One region of the Rhizobium sp. P2_G9 genome, then DNA from elsewhere that is predicted to be linked to it. Evidence: predicted binding sites of a transcription regulator. Region 1 holds the regulator's gene; each other region holds the start of a gene.
What was found. Region 1 encodes PhoB, which activates phosphate uptake and scavenging genes when phosphate is short. Its sites were predicted from a motif close to TGTCATNNANCTGTCAT; they were not measured.
Positions count from the first base shown of each region.

Region 2: the regulator PhoB is predicted to act here: its motif matches at 2,703-2,719, upstream of AC1DYF_RS22490 (bifunctional 2',3'-cyclic-nucleotide 2'-phosphodiesterase/3'-nucleotidase).
Region 3: the regulator PhoB is predicted to act here: its motif matches at 1,729-1,745, upstream of AC1DYF_RS14955 (acetoacetate decarboxylase).
Region 4: the regulator PhoB is predicted to act here: its motif matches at 2,456-2,472, upstream of pstS (phosphate ABC transporter substrate-binding protein PstS).

Region 1 is NZ_JBFUFK010000031.1:89,811-94,602, forward strand. It holds gene phoR (phosphate regulon sensor histidine kinase PhoR) at 1-1,211, shown strand, start outside; gene phoU (phosphate signaling complex protein PhoU) at 1,438-2,151, shown strand; gene phoB (phosphate regulon transcriptional regulator PhoB) at 2,306-2,989, shown strand; gene AC1DYF_RS24275 (hypothetical protein) at 3,226-4,581, opposite strand.
Region 2 is NZ_JBFUFK010000028.1:57,423-62,214, reverse strand. It holds gene AC1DYF_RS22505 (methyl-accepting chemotaxis protein) at 1-528, shown strand, start outside; gene kdsA (3-deoxy-8-phosphooctulonate synthase) at 585-1,433, opposite strand; gene AC1DYF_RS22495 (VOC family protein) at 1,435-2,307, opposite strand; gene AC1DYF_RS22490 (bifunctional 2',3'-cyclic-nucleotide 2'-phosphodiesterase/3'-nucleotidase) at 2,720-4,702, shown strand.
Region 3 is NZ_JBFUFK010000015.1:137,151-141,942, forward strand. It holds gene AC1DYF_RS14940 (ABC transporter substrate-binding protein) at 1-139, shown strand, start outside; gene AC1DYF_RS14945 (GNAT family protein) at 451-825, shown strand; gene AC1DYF_RS14950 (3-hydroxybutyrate dehydrogenase) at 862-1,650, opposite strand; gene AC1DYF_RS14955 (acetoacetate decarboxylase) at 1,860-2,600, shown strand; gene AC1DYF_RS14960 (patatin-like phospholipase family protein) at 2,612-3,772, shown strand; gene ltrA (group II intron reverse transcriptase/maturase) at 4,263-4,792, shown strand, end outside.
Region 4 is NZ_JBFUFK010000036.1:71,538-76,329, forward strand. It holds gene pstA (phosphate ABC transporter permease PstA) at 1-246, opposite strand, end outside; gene pstC (phosphate ABC transporter permease subunit PstC) at 255-1,250, opposite strand; gene pstS (phosphate ABC transporter substrate-binding protein PstS) at 1,326-2,369, opposite strand; gene AC1DYF_RS26640 (FAD-containing oxidoreductase) at 2,933-4,297, opposite strand; gene AC1DYF_RS26645 (DUF1127 domain-containing protein) at 4,634-4,777, opposite strand.

The DNA.
Region 1 (4,792 bases):
TCACTGATTGGCTGTTGGGTCATAAATACAACCTTGCGGCCGTCCTATTGGGCGCAGCCGCGCTGATCGCGGCCGGCACCAATTCCCGTATCGCCGTTTCGGTGATGATCCTTGCCGTGCTGCCATCGCTGTGGATCAAAGCCACCGCGCCCACGGTGCCGATCGCTGAACAGGAGCCCACGCCTCCGCCGGAGCCGCTGTGCGACGTCAAATCGGCCTTTGCCGGCTTCGACAGCCCGGCCTACCTGCTCGACCCCAAGGCCAATGTCATCTATCAGAACCCTTCGGCCCGGCATGCCTTCGGCGAGATCGAGCCCGGCCAGCATATCTCGGCCCGCATCCGCCTGCCGGCGATCATCGAGATGATCCGCGAGACCATCGCGTCGGGCCGCAACGGCATGACCGAATATGCAGACACCCTGCCGGGCGAGAACATCTTCCAGGTGCGGATGGTCCCGGCGGAGACGAAAGAGGGCGAGGCGATCCGCTTCTATGTATTGATCTTCCGCGACATTTCGGAATCGCGCCGCATCGATCGCATGCGCTCCGATTTCGTCGCCAATGCCTCGCACGAACTCAGGACCCCGCTGGCCTCGCTGCGTGGCTTCATCGAAACGCTGCTCGGCCCGGCCCGCACCGACACCGCGGCGCATGAACGGTTCCTGACGATCATGCTGGAACAGGTGACCCGCATGTCGCGCCTGGTCGACGACCTGATGTCGCTGTCGCGGCTCGAGATCAAGGCGCGCGTCGCGCCGGAGGACGCCGTCGACCTGGTGCCGCTCATCGGCTCGGTCTGCGATGCGCTGGCGCCGCTGGCAACCGACCTCGGCGTCGAGATCAAGCGGCATCTGCCCGACCATGCCATCAATGTCAGCGGCGATCGTGACGAACTGACCCAGGTGTTCGAGAACCTGATCGAAAACGCCTGCAAATACGGCCAGGAGGGCAAGATCGTCGACGTGACGCTGATCGAAAAGCCGCGCCAGCCGATCGAGGTCAGCGTCATCGACTACGGTCCCGGCATCCCCGAAGACCAGGTCCCGCGCCTGACCGAACGCTTCTATCGCGTCAATGTCGAGAGCAGCCGCTCGAAGAAGGGCACCGGCCTCGGATTGGCAATCGTCAAGCACATCTTGACGCGCCACCGCGCCCGTCTGCTCATCCGATCGGAACTCGGCCGCGGCAGCACCTTCACCGTGCGCTTCTGACAAAAACGCAGCAATCCCTCCAGCGCGTCCGAAAGGATTGACTTTTCAGCACTTTAGTCTGTCATAAATCTTTCGTGACTTTGACATAAAACCCTGGCGTAAAGCGGCTAATGAAAACTTGGCCGACCCTATGTTCCTTGCCAGCCCGGATAACCCGCGGCCCAGGACATAGGGGCCGCTTCGGCTGATCCAAAACCGCGCCGGCCGCCCGCCGGTTGGAGGACTATTGATGACCGCACACATCTATTCCGCCTTTGACGAGGAGCTGGCCAACCTTTCCCGCCGCATCGCCGAAATGGGCGGCATGGCCGAGCAGATGGTTTCCGACTCGGTCAAGGCGCTGGTCACATCCGACTCGGCGCTGGCGCAGCGCGTGATCTCGGAAGACGTGATCATGGACCAGACCGAGCGCGATATCGGCGACAGCGCCATCCTGATGATCGCCAAGCGCCAGCCGGTGGCGTCCGACCTGCGCGAGATCGTCGGTTCGATCCGCATCGCCGCCGATCTCGAACGCGTCGGCGATCTCGGCAAGTCCAACGCCAAGCGCGTCATTGCCGTGCAGACCACCGGCATTCCGCGGCCGCTCGCCCGCGGCATCGAACATCTCTCCGAACTGGCGCTGACCCAGCTCAAGGATGTGCTCGACGTCTACGCCACCCGCTCGGCGGAAAAGGCCGAGGTGATCCGCCAGCGCGATGGCGAGATCGACGCCGTCTATACCTCGCTGTTCCGCGAAATGCTCACCTACATGATGGAAGACCCGCGCAACATCACGCCCTGCACCCATCTCTTGTTCTGCGCCAAGAACATCGAGCGCATCGGCGACCATGCGACCAATATCGCCGAAACCATTTATTACATGAAGACCGGCGAACAGCCGACCGGCGAACGCGTCAAGGAAGACAACACGGCTTCCGTGGTGCAGCCGGGCCAGTGATGCCGATTGCGCATTTCGGCCAGCCGGCGCCAATGGCGTCCCTGGCCGCCGATCATCAGCGCCGGCATCGGACGAGAGCATGCCGGTAGTAACAATCGCAGCCGCCTGGGCGCGGGGCACGCGCCAGGCGTGATTGCCGACGGAGCAGAGTACCATGCAGCCGAGAATTATGGTTGTGGAAGACGAGGAAGCGCTGGGCACGCTGCTCAGCTACAACCTCGAAGCAGAGGGATATGATGTCGAGGTGATCCCGCGCGGCGACGAGGCGGATATCCGCCTGCAGGAGCGCGTCCCGGACTTGCTTCTGCTCGACTGGATGCTGCCCGGCGTGTCCGGCATCGAACTGTGCCGTCGGCTGAGGATGCGGCCTGAAACCGAGCGCCTGCCGGTGATCATGCTCACCGCCCGCGGCGAGGAAAGCGAGCGCGTCCGCGGCCTGTCGACCGGCGCCGACGACTATGTCGTCAAGCCGTTCTCGACCCCGGAACTGATGGCCCGCATCAAGGCCATGCTGCGCCGGGTGCGGCCCAATGCGATCTCCTCGATCCTCAAATGCGGCGATGTCGAGCTCGACCGCGAGACCTACCGCGTCCACCGCCGCTCCCGCGAAATCCGCCTCGGACCGACGGAATTCAAGCTGCTGGAATTCTTCATGTCGTCGCCGGGCCGGGTGTTTTCCCGCTCACAACTGCTCGACGGCGTCTGGGGCCACGACATCTATGTCGACGAACGCACCGTCGACGTCCATGTCGGGCGGCTGCGCAAGGCGCTCAATCTGTCGAACATGCCGGATGTGATCCGCACCGTGCGCGGTGCGGGGTATGCGATGGAAGTTTGAGCGGCTTCGCTTCGTAGAGTGTGCGTCGTACCCCCCTCTGTCCTGCCGGACATCTCCCCCTCAAGGGGGGAGATTGGCTAGAGGCCTGCTCCCCGCCTCAAAGAGTCGTTGAGTACTGCGTTGTGCGACGGTAGAGAGGAAGCGGCCAGGGCGCCCCATCCAATCTCCCCCCTTGAGGGGGAGATGTCTGGCAGGACAGAGGGGGGTGGCCCCAAACGCCGACCTACCAAAAACTCTCAAGCCCCCGGCCCAATCCTGATCCCATAAAGCCTGATCGCCCGCCCCTGCCCGGTGAGATCGCTATTGATAATCACGTAACCCGGCTCGTTCGGCGCCTGCTTGCCATCGAACTTCACCTGGATCAGCTCATCCACCCGCTCGTTGGAAATCGTAAACCGGTGCCGCCCGCAATCGCCGAGGCTGGCAAAGGCGCACTGGATATAGATCTGCGACGGCTTGTCGCCATCGGCGCGCAACGTCACGGCCAGTGTCGAGGTCTTGCCGGCAAGATTCTTCAGCACGTCGGCCGGCACCTCGATCCGCACTTCGCCATCCTGGTCCGGCGCATTCGAGATGATCATGATCGCCTTGCCGTCGCTGTCGGTGACGTCGCTGACCTTGGCCTGCGCCGCCGGCTTGACCGCACTGGTGTCGCCGGGCTTGAGCACGCTCACCCAATCGCCGGAAAAGCCGCGCAGCGGATCGAGCGGGGTTTTCAGCGGCACCTTCGGATCGAAATCCTCGCTGTGCAATTGCTTGGGGATGAAATCGAAATCGCCGCCGCCATGCATGGCCGCCCCGATCATGCCGGTCGCATAGGCCCACCATGCGCCGAAGCCGATGACGCCGAGCAGCACGCAATAGACGAACAGCGACACGACCCAGGAGCCGCGCCGGCGTCGCGCGGCACGCTTCTGCGGCGCCACCTTGCGCCCTTCCGGCGTCGAAGGCTCGGCCCAGGCCGGATCCTCTTCCTCATGCCGGATATTTTGCGCCCGTCCCTTGCCGCGCGCTTCGGCGACCAAAGGTGCGTCGACCACCGGCTCGATCCGCCGCGTTTTTACGCCGGCTTTGGACGGCGCGCGCTCATCGCGGGTGGCCGAAAAATCGGAAAACGCGCCGTCTTCCTCGATCTCCGGCGGTATCTCGCGCGCCACGACCGGCTCCGCCATGGGCCTGACCGGCTGCGCCACCTGGCGCACCGGCTCGACAATCGGCGGCTCGCGCCGTGAAGGCTGAGCCGGCTCAGGCCAGGCCGACGGCGGCGCATCGATGAGCCGCTCCGGCGCCGGCGGCGCGATATCGGGCTCAGGCACCGCCTCCGGCGGCTCGAACGGCGTATTCTCTATGAAAATCTTGTCGAGCCGCGCCGACATGCGCAGCTTTTCGAGCTCTTCGTCCTCGATTGCGCGGATGGTGAATTCCAGCCGCTGCCGCTGCCGCTCGATCACCGTCATGTCGTGGATGTCCTGCTTGCGCAGGCCGGCATCGAGCGCATTGCGCGCGGACTGATAGATACGCGCGCGTATTTCCGGATTGGACCTTTCGGCCCTGTCCAGAGCGTTGCGGATCGCCTGTTCCAGTCCACTCACGCTAAAAAATACCTCGATACGCGGGACATTCTCATTATGACCCTTGGGTAATCATTCGCCAGCACCTTTTCAAGTTCCGAGCCGAATGCCTCCCCCGCTAATATCGGCTTTGCAGCCAAAAAATGGCGGTCTGATGCACGCGACGAAAATACAAGGTTGAACAAACCATCTTTCCGGAGATAGGCTGCCGCCAATTTCGCACATTCCGGAC
Region 2 (4,792 bases), on a different contig from region 1:
GAAAGCTCGTCGAGCGAGATCGGCCAGATCATCAACGTCATCGATGAGATCGCCTTCCAGACCAACCTCCTGGCGCTGAACGCCGGTGTCGAGGCGGCGCGCGCCGGCGAAGCCGGCAAGGGTTTTGCCGTTGTGGCGCAGGAAGTCCGGGAACTTGCCTCGCGCTCCGCCAAAGCTGCCAAGGAGATCAAGACATTGATCTCGGCGTCATCAGCGCAAGTGGCCAACGGCGTGTCGCTGGTCAACCGCACCGGCAGCGCGCTCACGGACATCGAAGCACAGGTCGGCAAGGTGACGGGGCTGATCGGCGAGATCGTCGCGGCATCCAGCGATCAGGCCTCCGCGATCGGCGAGATCAATCTATCGGTCAATACGCTCGACCAGGCGACGCAGCAGAATACGGCCATGGCCGCCGAGACGACGACCGCCTGCCGCGCGCTTGGCGGTGAAACGCAGGCGCTCGAGGCTGTGGTTGGCCGTTTCCATCTCGATCACATCACCGGGCAGAGACAGAACAAGGCCGCGTGACCAGCGACCCGGTCCCGCGGCCTTGCAAAATTCTTCGCCGGCGAAATAATCTCTGCTCAGGCCGCCTTGGCGATGCGGTCGAAAGAGATAAGCTTTTCGAGCAGCATCGGCATATCCTTGAGATAGACCATGTTGGGACCATCCGATGGCGCGTTGTCCGGATCCTCGTGCGTTTCCATGAATACGCCAGCGACGCCCACGGCCACCGCCGCACGCGCCAGCACCGGCACCATCGCCCGATCGCCGCCGGTAGACGCGCCCTGCCCGCCCGGCTGCTGCACCGAATGCGTGGCGTCAAAAATCACCGGCGCGCCCATGGCCGCCATGATCGGCAGCGAGCGCATGTCGGAGACAAGCGTGTTATAGCCGAAGGACGCGCCACGCTCGCAGAGCAGCACATTCGGATTGCCGCTCTCGTTGAGCTTGGCGAGCACGTTCTTCATGTCCCAAGGTGCGAGGAACTGCCCCTTCTTGACGTTGACGACGCGGCCGGTCTTGGCGGCGGCGATCAGGAGATCGGTCTGGCGTGACAGGAAGGCGGGGATCTGCAGGATATCGATCACCGGGGCCACCTCGGCGCATTGCTCCTCGGTATGAATGTCGGTCAGCACCGGAAAGCCGAATTCCTTCTTCAGGTCGGCGAAGACTTCCAGCGATTTTTCGAGGCCGATGCCGCGCTTGCCGGAGAGCGAAGTGCGATTGGCTTTGTCGAAAGAGGACTTGTAGACCAGGCCGATACCGAGTTTCTGGCACAGTTCGGAAAGCGTGCCGGCGATCATGAAGGCGTGTTCGCGGCTTTCCATCTGGCAGGGGCCGGCAATCAGCGACAGGCTACCGGTATTGGTAAAGGTCACCTTGTGCCGGCCTTCGCCGACCACGACGGTTGAATTGGTATTTGTCATCATCTTACTCCCAGAAACCCATCAGAATGCCCTGCCCCGGTTCGGCGGGCACGAGCAGCATGCCGTTATGTCTCATCGTGGTGACACCATTGGCAATCAGCAGCGCCTCCGTCTGTGCCAGGCTCTCGACGGAGAAGACGATCGCCCGGCCGCGAAGGCCGCGCTCCGCCGGCATGTCGATGCGCAGATAGTCGCGTGCGCCATCCTTGTCCAGCACCTGGATTTCGACATTGCGCGAAGCAATATCGATACCGCCCCGGCTACGCTCCATCGCCGGCTGGCCGATCACCTCTTCGAGGAACGGCGCGAACTCGACGGGCTCATGTTCCGTCAGGATCACCGACTTGATGCCAGTCACGCCATTGGCATGCGCTTCGAGCGCTGAGCGATCTGCCGGCGGCACATTGATGCGCTGGCAGGTGAAGGCATGGAATTCCGGCGCCCTGAGATCGGCGGCAAAGGAGAGCTTGAAAGTCGCTGTGATCTCATTGCCGTCTGGAAACTTCATCTGCCGCGAGAATTGCAACTGTTCACCGGCCGAGATGCCGGCGGCGCGGAAGGCCGCATCGTCGCCATCGCCATCATCGGATCCCATGACGATCCCCGACAGGCCTTCCGGACCATTGCGGAAGCGGAAGGCCGCGCTGCGGGCGACGAACTGGTTGCCGGCCTTGATCGCGACAGCGCACTCCTCTTCGCTGGCGACGCCGAGCGGCTCCAGATAGGACTTATCCTTGAAGAAGACGCAGGCATTTTCGGTGCCGAACGGATGGCGGGCGTCGGCCGCGACGGTAAATCCGAGGCGCGTCAAGCGCGCCCGGGCGGTGCGGATATCGGTGACAGGCAGGACGAGATGGTCGAGCGGGCGTGGCGGCATGGGAGCTCCCTGAAAAGGATGGTGCCCTTTTGCATGTTTAGGGGTGGCGGATCAAGGGCGTGATGGTCAGCAGTCTTGGCGGGCCCCTTCGAGGCTTTCCGGCTATGCCGAAAAAGCGCCCCGGGGTGAGGGCCTATATGTGGCAGCGCAGGTGCCGCAATCTACCCCTTGCTGCAAGTGCGCTTGCGGCACCGCGAGCGCCCAATCTCCCCTCACCGTGAGGCGCCTCATGACGCGAAGCGGAATGGGGCCTCGAAAGGCCCTACCCCAAGTATTATGAGAAAGAACACCACACGCTTGCGCCCCGGCGCATCTTGACGCATGCACATCCAGTCATTGCGAGCCACAACATTTCTGTCATCTTCGGCGCGTAGTCAGGATTTCCTTCCGCATTCAAGACGAGGAGATGACAATGCAATCGATCCTGGACCTTCCCTCTACCCGCCGCTCCCTGCTCACCGGCATCGCAGCCACTTCGGCGCTCGTCATGCTGCATCCCTTCGCCGCCCGTGCCGCCGCCAACCAAGCACATCTTCGAATCATGGAAACGACCGACATCCACGTCGCCGTCTATCCCTATGATTACTACGCCGACGCGCCGGACGACAAATCCGGCCTTGCCCGCACAGCGACGATCATCGACAAGATCCGCGCCGAAGCCGGCAATTCCATGCTGATCGACAATGGCGACTTCCTGCAGGGCAATCCGCTGGGAGACTATATCGCCTATCAGCGCGGCATGAAGGATGGCGACCTGCATCCCGTCATCAAAGCGATGAACGTGCTCGGTTATGAATGCGGCACGCTCGGCAACCACGAATTCAACTATGGCCTCGACTTCATGTTCAAGGTCATGCAGGGCGCCAACTTCCCTTACGTCTGCGCCAACCTCACCAAGGGTCAACTGGCGAGCGACCCGCGCAAGGATGACCTCTACCTGAAACCCTACCGGATCGTCGAAAAGACGATCAAGGATGGCGCGGGCGTCGAAAGCAAGGTCAAGATCGGCTTTATCGGCTTCGTGCCGCCGCAGATCATGATCTGGGATTCGAAGAACCTTGAGGGCAAGGCGCAGACGCGCGACATCGTCGAAGCTGCCAAAGCCTGGGTTCCGGTCATGAAGGAAGACGGCGCCGATCTCATCGTCGCCCTCTCGCATTCGGGCATCGATGGCGCCAAGCCGGACGAACGCATGGAAAATGCCTCGCTCTACCTCGCTGGTGTCGAGGGCATCGATGCGGTGTTCACCGGCCACCAGCATCTGGTGTTCCCCGGCCCCAAAACCTGGGATGGCATTGCCGGCGCTGATCCCAAGAAAGGCACGCTGATGGGCAAGCCGGCGGTCATGGCCGGTTTTTGGGGCTCGCATATGGGCCTGATCGACCTGCTGCTCGAAAAGGACGGCAAGAGCTGGAAGATTGTCGATTTCACCGCCGAAGCGCGGCCGATCTATCATCGCGACGGCAAGAAGGTGGTCGCCGATGTCGGCGACGACAAGCGCATCATCGATGCGATCAAGACCGAACATGAGGCGACGCTTGCCTATATCCGCAAGCCGGTCGGCAAGACCTCGGCACCGCTTTATTCCTATTTCGCCCTGGTCGCCGATGACCCGTCGGTGCAGATCGTCAGCGAGGCGCAGCTCTGGTATCTCAAGGACATCCTGAAGTCGTCGCAGTACAAGGACCTGCCGATGCTGTCGGCAGCGGCGCCGTTCAAATGCGGTGGCCGCGGCGGCGCTGAATACTATACCGACGTGCCGGCCGGTAATATCGCCATCAAGAATGCCTCCGACCTCTATCTCTATCCCAATACGCTGCGCGGCGTGCTGATCACCGGCGCCGAGGTCAAGAACTGGCTGGAAATGTCGGCCGGCATCTTCAACCAGGTCAAGCCGGGCTCCAAGGATGTAGCGCTGATCAACCTCGATTTCCCGTCCTATAATTATGACGTGATCGACGGTGTCACCTATCAGATCGACCTGTCGCAGCCGCCGAAATATGATCATGACGGCAAGCTGATCAATCCGGATTCGAGCCGCATCCAGAACCTTCAATACAAGGGCAAGCCGATCGATCCCGCGCAAAAATTCATCGTCGCCACCAACAACTATCGCGCCGGCGGCGGCGGTAATTTCCCCGACATCAAGGGAGACAAGGTGGTCTTCGTGGCACCGGACACCAATCGCGACGTGCTGGTGCGCTACATCATCCAGAACGGCACGATCAATCCAACCGCCGACGGCAACTGGACCTTCAAGCCGCTGCCGGGCACGACCGTGACCTTCGAAAGTGGTCCCAAGGCACGCAACTTCATCAAGGAGGTCAAGGGCGTGAATATCGCGGATGCCGGCGAAGGCGAAAATGGCTTCGCGAAATTCCGCATCACGCTGTGACCCCGAATAATTTGTGTCAGAACCGGCGGGAAATCCGCCGGTTTTGTTGACGCCCCTGCGCTGGGCGGGCATCTTCATGGCAGACCTATT
Region 3 (4,792 bases), on a different contig from region 1:
GAAGAAGGTCCAGACCAATTCGCCGATCGTCATCATGTTCCAGGCGGCAACGCAGGTTGCTATGGGGAAGAATGTCAGCGGCTATGTGAACGGCGCCACCTCGGACTTCGTGTTCTACCGGTTGGTGAAGAAGAACTAAGCTGGCTAAATGAGTGGGTCATCCGGTGAGGACTCGCCGGGTGGCTTAACGATATCTCGCTCATTGATCCCCGCGATACCCCCCTGTCCTGCCGGACATCTCCCCCTCAAGGGGGGAGATTGGCCAGAGGCGCGCTCATCGGCTCAAATATCCGTCGAGAACCGGGCGCGAGACGGTTTATGTGGGGCAGAGCGGCGCGCCCATCCAATCTCCCCCCTTGAGGGGGAGATGCCCGGCAGGGCAGAGGGGGGTGTGGCTAACTCGATGATCAAAGTAGCGGCTTCCGAACAACCGCCCCCAGGACATTCCCCATGCCCCTCGTCCGCCCCATCCGCCCCACTGACGCCGATGACGTTGCCGCTATCTACGCCTACGAATCCGTCATCACAAATACCGGCCAGATCCCGCATCGCGATGCCGCCTTTTGGCAGAATTTCTACAAGTCCCGCGATCCCGGCGGTGTCGAACTGGTCGAAATGCTCAATATGGCGGACAATTGGCTGAATCTGATGCGCGTCGAGCTGGCGGTCGCGTCGACAAACGAGCGCGCCATCCACCTCTATAAGAAGCATGGATTCGAGATCGAGGGTGAGGCGCGCTACGATCTCTTTAGTGCAGGCCATTATTCGAGCAGCCTGCACATGGCGCGGTTTCATCCGCGCTTTGCCCCGATGCTGAGCGCCTGAGCACTGCGCCGTCGCGACGCTCTCAGTCGGTGGCGATTACTCGGCGGTCCAGCCGCCGTCGACCGGCAGCGTCACGCCGGTGATCTGCTTGGCGCCATCTGTGCAGAGGAACAGCGCCACGGCGGCGATTTCCTCGACGGTGACGAATTCCTTGGTCGGCTGGGCAGCGAGCAGCACGTCGTGCTTGACCTGTTCCTCGGTCATGTTGCGCGCCTTCATCGTGTCCGGGATTTGCTTCTCGACCAGAGGCGTCCAGACGTAGCCAGGGGCGATGGCGTTGCAGGTGATGCCGTCGCGGGCAGCTTCCAGCGCCACGGTCTTGGTCAGGCCGGCAATGCCGTGCTTGGCCGAGACATAGGCCGACTTGAACGGCGAGGCGACCAGCGCATGCGCCGAGGCGGTGTTGATGATGCGGCCCCATTTGCGCGCCTTCATGCCTGGAATGGCGGCCTTGATGGCGTAGAAGGCTGCAAGCAGGTTGATGCGGATGATCGCTTCCCATTTGTCGTCAGGAAAGTCTTCGATCGGCGAGACGAACTGGATGCCGGCATTGTTGACCAGGATGTCGAGCGTGCCGAAGGCGGCTTCCGCATCCTTGACCATCGCCGTGACTTCCGCGCCGTCCATCATATTGGCGGCGGAATAGCGGCACTTGACGCCGAAATCCTTTTCGATCGCCGCGCGCTCCGCCTCGATCGCGGCAGCATCGCCCAGGCCGTTGATGGTGACGTTGGAGCCTTCAGCGGCAAAAGCGCGGGCGATGGCAAGGCCGATGCCGCTGGTGGAGCCAGTGACGAGTGCATTCTTGGAAATGAGAGAACCCATGAGCTTTTCCCGCATGTGCTAAGAGACGGAGAGGAGACGGCGAGACTGCCGAAATAATTCGTACATTTGCATTCTCTCATGTCGCTTTGATTACAATAAGAAATAACCAGCCCCTGCGCGCTTTTGGCGCGCCTTTGAATCCGGACGCTGACACGTCCACGTCATGCTGCTATGCAATATCCTTCCAACCACACCGATGGGGATCGAAGATGAAGGCTGACGATATCCTGAAACACGCCTACGCAATGCCGCTGACCAATCCCTCCTATCCGCCCGGCCCTTATCGTTTCTTCGATCGCGAATATGTCATCATCACCTACCGCACGACGCGCGAGGCGCTTGAAGCTGTCGTGCCGGAGCCGCTCGAATTCGACGAGCCGCTGGTGAAGTATGAGTTCATCCGCATGCCCGACTCCACCGGCTTCGGCGATTATACCGAGACCGGACAGGTGATCCCGGTCACCTATAAGGGCCAGAAGGGCGGCTACGTCCATTCGATGTTCCTCGATGACGACGCGCCGATCGCCGGCGGCCGCGAAATCTGGGGCTTCCCGAAGAAACTCGCCACGCCCAAGATCGTCAACGAAGGCGAGGTCGTGGTCGGCACGCTGCATTATGGCAGCGTGCTCTGCGCCACCGGGACTATGGGCTACAAGCATCGGGCGATCGAAAAGGGTCCGCTGCTCGAGGCGCTCAAGGAACCGAACTTCCTGATCAAGATCATCCCGCATGTCGACGCCACGCCGCGCATCTGCGAACTGGTCCGCTACTATCTGACCGATATCGACCTGAAGGAGGCCTGGACCTCGCCGGCGGCGTTGGATCTCCGTCCGCATGTCATGGCCGATGTCGCTCGCCTGCCGGTAGTCGAAGTCGTCTCCGCTGTCCACTTCGTCGCCGACCTGACGCTCGGTCTCGGCGAAGTCGTCCACGATTATCTGGCGAAGTGAGGGAGTGGCACATGCTCGAACGCAATACCAGCAAATCTCTCAAGCCAACGCCTGCCGAAATCGCCCAACAGTATGACCGCGTCGCTCTGGTCTTCCAGGGCGGCGGTGCGCTCGGCGCCTATCAGCCCGGCGTCTACCAGGCGCTGGTCGAGGCCGGCATCGAGCCGACCTGGCTGTCCGGCGTGTCGATCGGTGCGATCAATGCGGCGATCATCGCCGGCAACGAGCCGAGCCGCCGCATGCAGCGGCTGGAACAGTTCTGGCACATCATTTCCGGCCGCAAGATCTGGGCCTATACGCCGGAAGGCGATTTCTTCCGCGACATCCGCAACCGCACCAGCTCCTGGATGACGATGACCATGGGCCAGCCCGGCTTCTTCAAGCCGCGCTTCCAGAATCCCTGGTTCCAGCTGGCCGGCGCCGAGGGTGCCACGAGCTTCTATGACAGTGCCGAACTGCGCCAGACGCTGCTCGACCTGATCGACTTTAATGTCCTCAACGATGGCAAGAAGCGCTTCAGCGTTGGCGCGGTCAACGTCCGAACCGGCAACTTCCTCTATTTCGACACCGACAAAATCCGCATCGAACCGGAGCACATCATGGCATCGGGCGCGCTGCCGCCGGCGCTGCCGCCGGTCCGCATCGAGGGCGAATATTATTGGGATGGCGGCATCGTCTCCAACACGCCGCTGCAATACCTGCTCGACCAGGAAGAGGATCGCTCCTCGCTGGTTTTCCAGGTCGACCTGTTTTCCGCTCGCGGCGTGCTGCCGCGCTCGATGCCGGATGTATTGTCGCGCCACAAGGACATCATGTATTCCAGCCGCACGCGCCAGAACACGGATAACTTCAAACGCATCCACGGCATGAAGATGAAGCTGTTGCACGCCCTGCAGCGCGTGRCGCGCGAGCAGTTGTCAGCCGACGAACTGACGCTGATCGAGGATTATTCCAAGGCCGGCGTCGTCAATATCGTCCACCTCATCTACCAGCACAAGAATTACGAAGGCCACGCCAAGGACTACGAATTCTCCGGCACGTCGATGCGCGAGCATTGGGATATGGGGATGGAAGACACCAAGCGCACGCTGCGTCACAGCCAATGGCTGGAGCCGCCCACCAATGCCGAAGGTGTGGCGATCCACGACCTGCATCGCGAAGACCCGGTGTGATTTTTGGGCGGGGTCCTTCGAGGCCCCATTCCGCTTCGCGTCATGGGGCGCCTCAGGATGAGGGGAGTTTGGGGCACTGCGGTGCCCCATTTGCGTTGTACGCCCAGCATGGGCGCATTCTTGTGGGTGGAAGTCCCACCGTAAGCTGGTCATGGCGAGCGAAGAGAAGCGCAACTGCGGCAGGGTGACCGACCGTGGGAAGGAAGCGTGGATCGAACCTGCGGGCCGATGGAAAAGAACCGGATAAGAGGCGATGCCGATCAGGGCGAGCGGGCAAGAGACCGCAAAGCTCTTGTGACCAAGGGTCGGTGGTGTAGATCCGGCGGTCGTGCAGGGAAGGAGTGCGTTCTTACCTGGGGAGATCTCGCTTTGCGCCTGAAAGGGCGACGGTGTCGAGCCGGCGCGAGAAGTCAGCAGAGGCCGTAGTAGGGAGCGTTTTTTTGCGCGCGAACGAAGGGCCGAACGAGAGAGAGTGACGTTGCCACCGAGGATGAGCAAGGCCATGCGTCAGATGCCGGCAATGTCCGGGAGATCGGAGAAGCAGGCGGGTGAAGCCCGTCGGAGCTCCGATCTTGACGAAGCCGCGCCCCCGCCACGGAACGGTAACACCACAGGTGCGGGGCTGCTTGATGCGGCCCTGCGGCGAGAGAACCTTCTGGCGGCCTTCAAGCAGGTGCGCGCCAACAAGGGTGCTGCAGGCGTGGACGGTCTGGACATCGACCAGACGGCTGCGATGCTGCGCCAGTGCTGGCCTGCCATCTGCGACAGCCTGCAGGAGGGGACGTATCGGCCGCAGCCGGTGCGTCGCGTGATGATCCCGAAGCCGGGGGGCGGCGAGCGCGAGCTTGGCATCCCCACGGTGCTGGACCGCTTGATCCAACAGGCGCTCCTGCAAGTCCTCCAGCCGATCCTTGATCCGACCTTCAGCCAGCACAGCTACGGCTTCCGTCCGGGGCGTAGTGCGCACGATGCCGTTCTTGCGGCGCAATCGTTCGTGCAGTCCGGGCGGCGGAGCGTGGT
Region 4 (4,792 bases), on a different contig from region 1:
TGCAATGACGATGCCGATCAACGTCATCATCAACGAGCCGAAGATCGCGTTTGACAGACCGCCGCCATCGTCACCGGGAGGCGCAGGCGTCTCCTCGGTGAACAGGCTCCAGTCGATAGCCGCCAAGCCCTTCCACAGCAGCGTGAAGAGGATCGCGGCGAGGAAGAACAGGCCGAAGGCGGTGGCCACCATCGACAGTGCGATGGCGACTTTGTTGGTTGTGTAACGGCGTGAAGCAAGAGACATGGCTGAGCTCAGAACTTTTCCGCGCGACCGATGAGGAGTTTCGCCAGCGCAAGTACGGTGAAGGTGATGAAGAACAGGATGAGGCCGAGTGCGACAAGGCTCGACGTGTAGAGGTCGCTGGTCGCCTCGCCAAATTCATTGGCGATCGCAGCCGAAATGGTCGTGCCGGGCAGCAGCAGGGAGGATGTAATGGAATGCGAGTTGCCGATGACGAAGGTGACCGCCATCGTCTCGCCAAGCGCACGGCCGAGGCCAAGCATGACGCCGCCGACCAGGCCGAGACGGGTATAGGGGAAAACGATATTGCGCATCACCTCCCAGGTCGTCATGCCCATGCCATAGGCGGATTCGCGCAGCATGACCGGGGCGGTGCTGATGACGTCACGGGTGATCGAGGTGATGAACGGAATGATCATGATGGCGAGGATGACGCCCGCCGTGAACATTGTGTAGCCGTAAAAGGTATTCGCCGGGCTGGTCGAGAACAGCGCACCGAGAAGCGGCACCTGGCCCAGGGTCGCATTCAGAGCCGGGAAGACATCGTTCTGCAGGATCGGCGCGAGGACGAAGAAACCCCACAGACCGTAGATGATCGACGGGATGCCGGCGAGCAGCTCGATCGCAGTGCCGATCGGGCGGCGGAGCGCCGGCGGGCAGATTTCGGTCAGGAACATGGCGATGCCGAAGCTGACCGGCACGGCGATGATCATGGCGATGACGGAAGTCACCAGCGTTCCGACGATCGGGGCGGCGGCGCCGTAAATATCCTTGGACGGGCTCCAGCGCTCGTTCCAGAGAAAGGAGATGCCGAACTGGTTCCAGGCCGGCCAGGCTTCCACGACGAGAGAAACGAGGATGCCCAACAGGACGAGCACGACGATGACGGCGGACAGCCATGTCAGGTTGACAAAGATGGAGTCCTGCATCCGGAGGCGACCGGAGCGGTTCTCTTCGGTGGCGAGGGAGGAAGGAATAGTCTCTGGTGCGACGGAAACCACAGGCATGTACCTTGAATTGACGACTATGATCCAGGGCGGAAAAGCGGGGCGGGCAACGAATGCCCACCCCTTTTTCACGGTTTAGTAAATGGACTTGCCGTCCTTCATGATGTTCTTCTTCCAGGAGGCTTCGACGAGCTTGACGATGCTTTCCGGAATAGCAACGTAGTCGAGGCTCTTGGCAGTCGCCTTGCCGTCCTTATAGGCCCAGGCGAAGAACTTGAGGGCTTCCTTGGCAGCGTCGGCATCGTCCGGGTTGTTGTGGATCAGAACCCAGGTCGAAGCAGCGATCGGCCAGCTCTTGGCGCCAGCCTGGTCGGTGATGATGACGTGGAAGTTCTTGGCACCGGCGAAATCGGCATTGGCAGCGGCGGCAGCGAAGGCTTCCAGCGACGGCTTCACGACCTTGCCGTCATGGTTGACCATGCGGGCGAAGCTGATCTTGTTCTGGATAGCATAGGCGAATTCGTTGTAGCCGATGGCGCCAGCAGTCTGCTTGACGGTGTTGGCAACGCCTTCCGAACCCTTGGCGCCGAGGCCGAGCGGCCATTCGACGGCGCTGTCGGAACCGATCTTGTCCTTCCAGTCAGCCGAGACCTTCGAGAGGTAATTGGTGAAGTTGAAGGTCGTGCCCGAACCGTCCGAGCGGTGAACGACGACGATCGCCTGTTCCGGCAGCTTCAGCTTCGGGTTCAGGGCGACGATGGCCGGGTCGTTCCACTTGGTGATCTGGCCGAGGAAGATCGCGGCAAGGGTCTTGCCGTCGAGGATCAGTTCGCCCGGCTTGACGCCGTCGATGTTGTAAATCGGAACGATGCCGCCCATGATCATCGGGAACTGGGTAAGGCCGTTCTTGGTGAGATCTTCGTCGCTGAGCGGCTTGTCGGTCGCGCCGAAGGTCACGGTCTTGGCTTCGACGGCCTTGATGCCGCCGCCCGAACCGATCGACTGATAGTTCAGGGCGATGTCCGTCTTCTTCTTGTACTGGACGCTCCACTTGGCGAAGACGGGATTGATGAAGCTCGAACCTGCGCCCGAGATGTCGGCTGCGAAGGCTGCGCCGGCCAGCGAGACGCTGACGGCCACGACGGCAGCGCCGCCGACGATTTTCCTGATGAAGCTCACGGATTCTCTCCTGGATCGTGGGAATTTTATACCCGGCACCTTTTCCGGTGTCCGTGGGCGACCTACTCCCGTCACATGAAGCTTTTGTGACAGTTAGATGTCAGTCCCGCGATGCCTGTTTGATGGGCTTGGCAAGAAACTCGTCTTGAGCACCACAAATTTTCCTGAGGGCGCAATGTCCGGCGTGAGGCTCTCGAAGCCAAGATCACAGGATTTGATAAGTATCTTCAAACGGTTATCTCGCCGCCCTCGCGCGCATCAAGAGCTTCCTCAAGCATCTTCGCATAATGCCATACATTGCATTTTTTGAACATGACGCCAGAGATTCATTAAAGTTCGGCCAATCTGAAAATAACTCTCCTTGTGCGTCAATTTGCCCTATCGCTAGACCTTGATTTTGACGCCATCGGCGAGACGACATGCGCAAAGCAGCGGCGGAAGACGCGGTCTCGTTCCCCTCAGCGCGGCATTTCGTTTAATGGAGCGGCGGATGAACTCGTTTCCGATCGGTTGCGCACAGGGTGTTCCCGATCAAACTCTGTCCAGTAGCGCGGCTATCTATTTCAGCCAATGCGCTTCAAATCGCCGATCAATGTCGGCAGCAGTTCCGACACTGTCGGATGGATCGGCACCGACCATTGCAGCACATCATAGGACGTACGGGCATTCATCGCATCGATGACACCGTGGATCACCTCGTCTCCCTCGATGCCGAGGATCGCCGCACCAAGGATCTGCTTCGTTTCCGCGTCGGCGACGATTTTCATGAAGCCCTGGGTCTCGGCCTTTTCCACCGCCCGCCCGACCCGGCTCATCGGCCGGGTCGAAACGAGTATCGGCCGACCCGTTTCCCGCGCCTGGCGTTCGGTCATGCCGACGCGCCCGAGCGGCGGATCGATATAAAGCGCGTAGGCCGGTATTCGTGAACTGAGCTTGCGGTCGCCTCCATCGAGCAGATTGGCGGCGACGATCTCGAAGTCGTTATAAGAGGTATGGGTGAAGGCCCCGTGGCCGTTGCAATCGCCGAGCGCCCAGATGCCCTCGACATTGGTGGAAAGCCGGTCGTCGACCTTGATAAAGCCGCGTGCGTCGGTCTCGATACCGGCAGCATCCAGCCCGAGATCGTCCGTGTTGGGCTTGCGGCCGACAGCGACAAGCACATGGCTTGCGACTATCCGCTCGCCATTGGCGCTAACGGCAATGGCGTCCGCGGATTTCGCGAAGGACAGATCCGAGACACCGGTGCGGACGGCAACGCCTTCATTGCGCATGATGTCGGCGATGGCATCGGAGATATCCTCGTCCTCGCGCGATGCCAGCTTTGTGCCACGCTCGATCACCGTGACCTCGGCGCCGAACCGGCGGTACATCTGGGCGAATTCAAGCCCGATATAGCTGCCGCCAATCACCGCGAGGTGTCTTGGCAGGACGTCAAGTTCTATGATCGTCGTGCTCGTCAGATAGGGCACCTCGGCGAGGCCAGGGAAATCCGGGATCGAAGGCCGCGCCCCGACATTCAAGAAGATCTGCGGCGCGGTCAGCGTCTCGCCGTTCACGCTGATTATCCTTGGTGCTTCGAAGCGAGCCTGCCCGCGGATGACAGTCATCGTATCCATGCCGGCGAACCAGGATTCGAGACCGTTGCGAGCATTGAGTGTCACGGTTGCAGCGCGGGCGCGCACCGCCTTCATGTCGATGCCGACGCCACCCGCAAGCAGCACCCCATAGTCGGCGGCGCGGCGGGCGACATGCGCGGTCCGGGCGCTGGCGACCAGTGTCTTGGTGGGCATGCAGCCGGCATTCACACAGGTGCCGCCGACAAACTTGCGTTCGATCAGCGCCACCTTGCGGCCCATCGCGGCCATGCGTACGGCAAGGGACGGCCCGGCCTGGCCGGCGCCGATGAAGATCGCCTCGAATTGCCTCATGGCGCGGCCATCGCGATCAGGACGACGCCGGCAGCCGCAACCACACCAATGAGCAATGCAAGCAACAGAATCATGGTTGTCCTCTCATGTTAAAAGGCGTCCCGATTCCTAAAGAGCAAGCGCCGGCAAACGGCGCCGTCCCGAGGGTTGTAGCAGTCCATAGGAATTCCGGAAAGAGGCAGCGAGCGGCTCGTGCCGCCACAAAGTACCGGTTTTGATCGGCTGACGTCGTGGCGAACGCCTCATCGAGGCATAGTCTATGCCATAGGGGTCATTTCGGCAGACAGCAAAACGCCCGCTTCGTCAGCGGGCGTTTTGCTTTGAATTGGGCTTCGTTTACCGCAGCGTGGCGCGGACGACGACCGGAATCTGCTCCCGGGTAATGCCGAGATCCTGCAGCGCGTGGCTGCTGAGACGGCCGAGTTCGGTAACGGCGCGGCGATAGTTGATCCAGTTGTTGACGGTGCGGACGACGCTCATGATGATCCCCTTTCG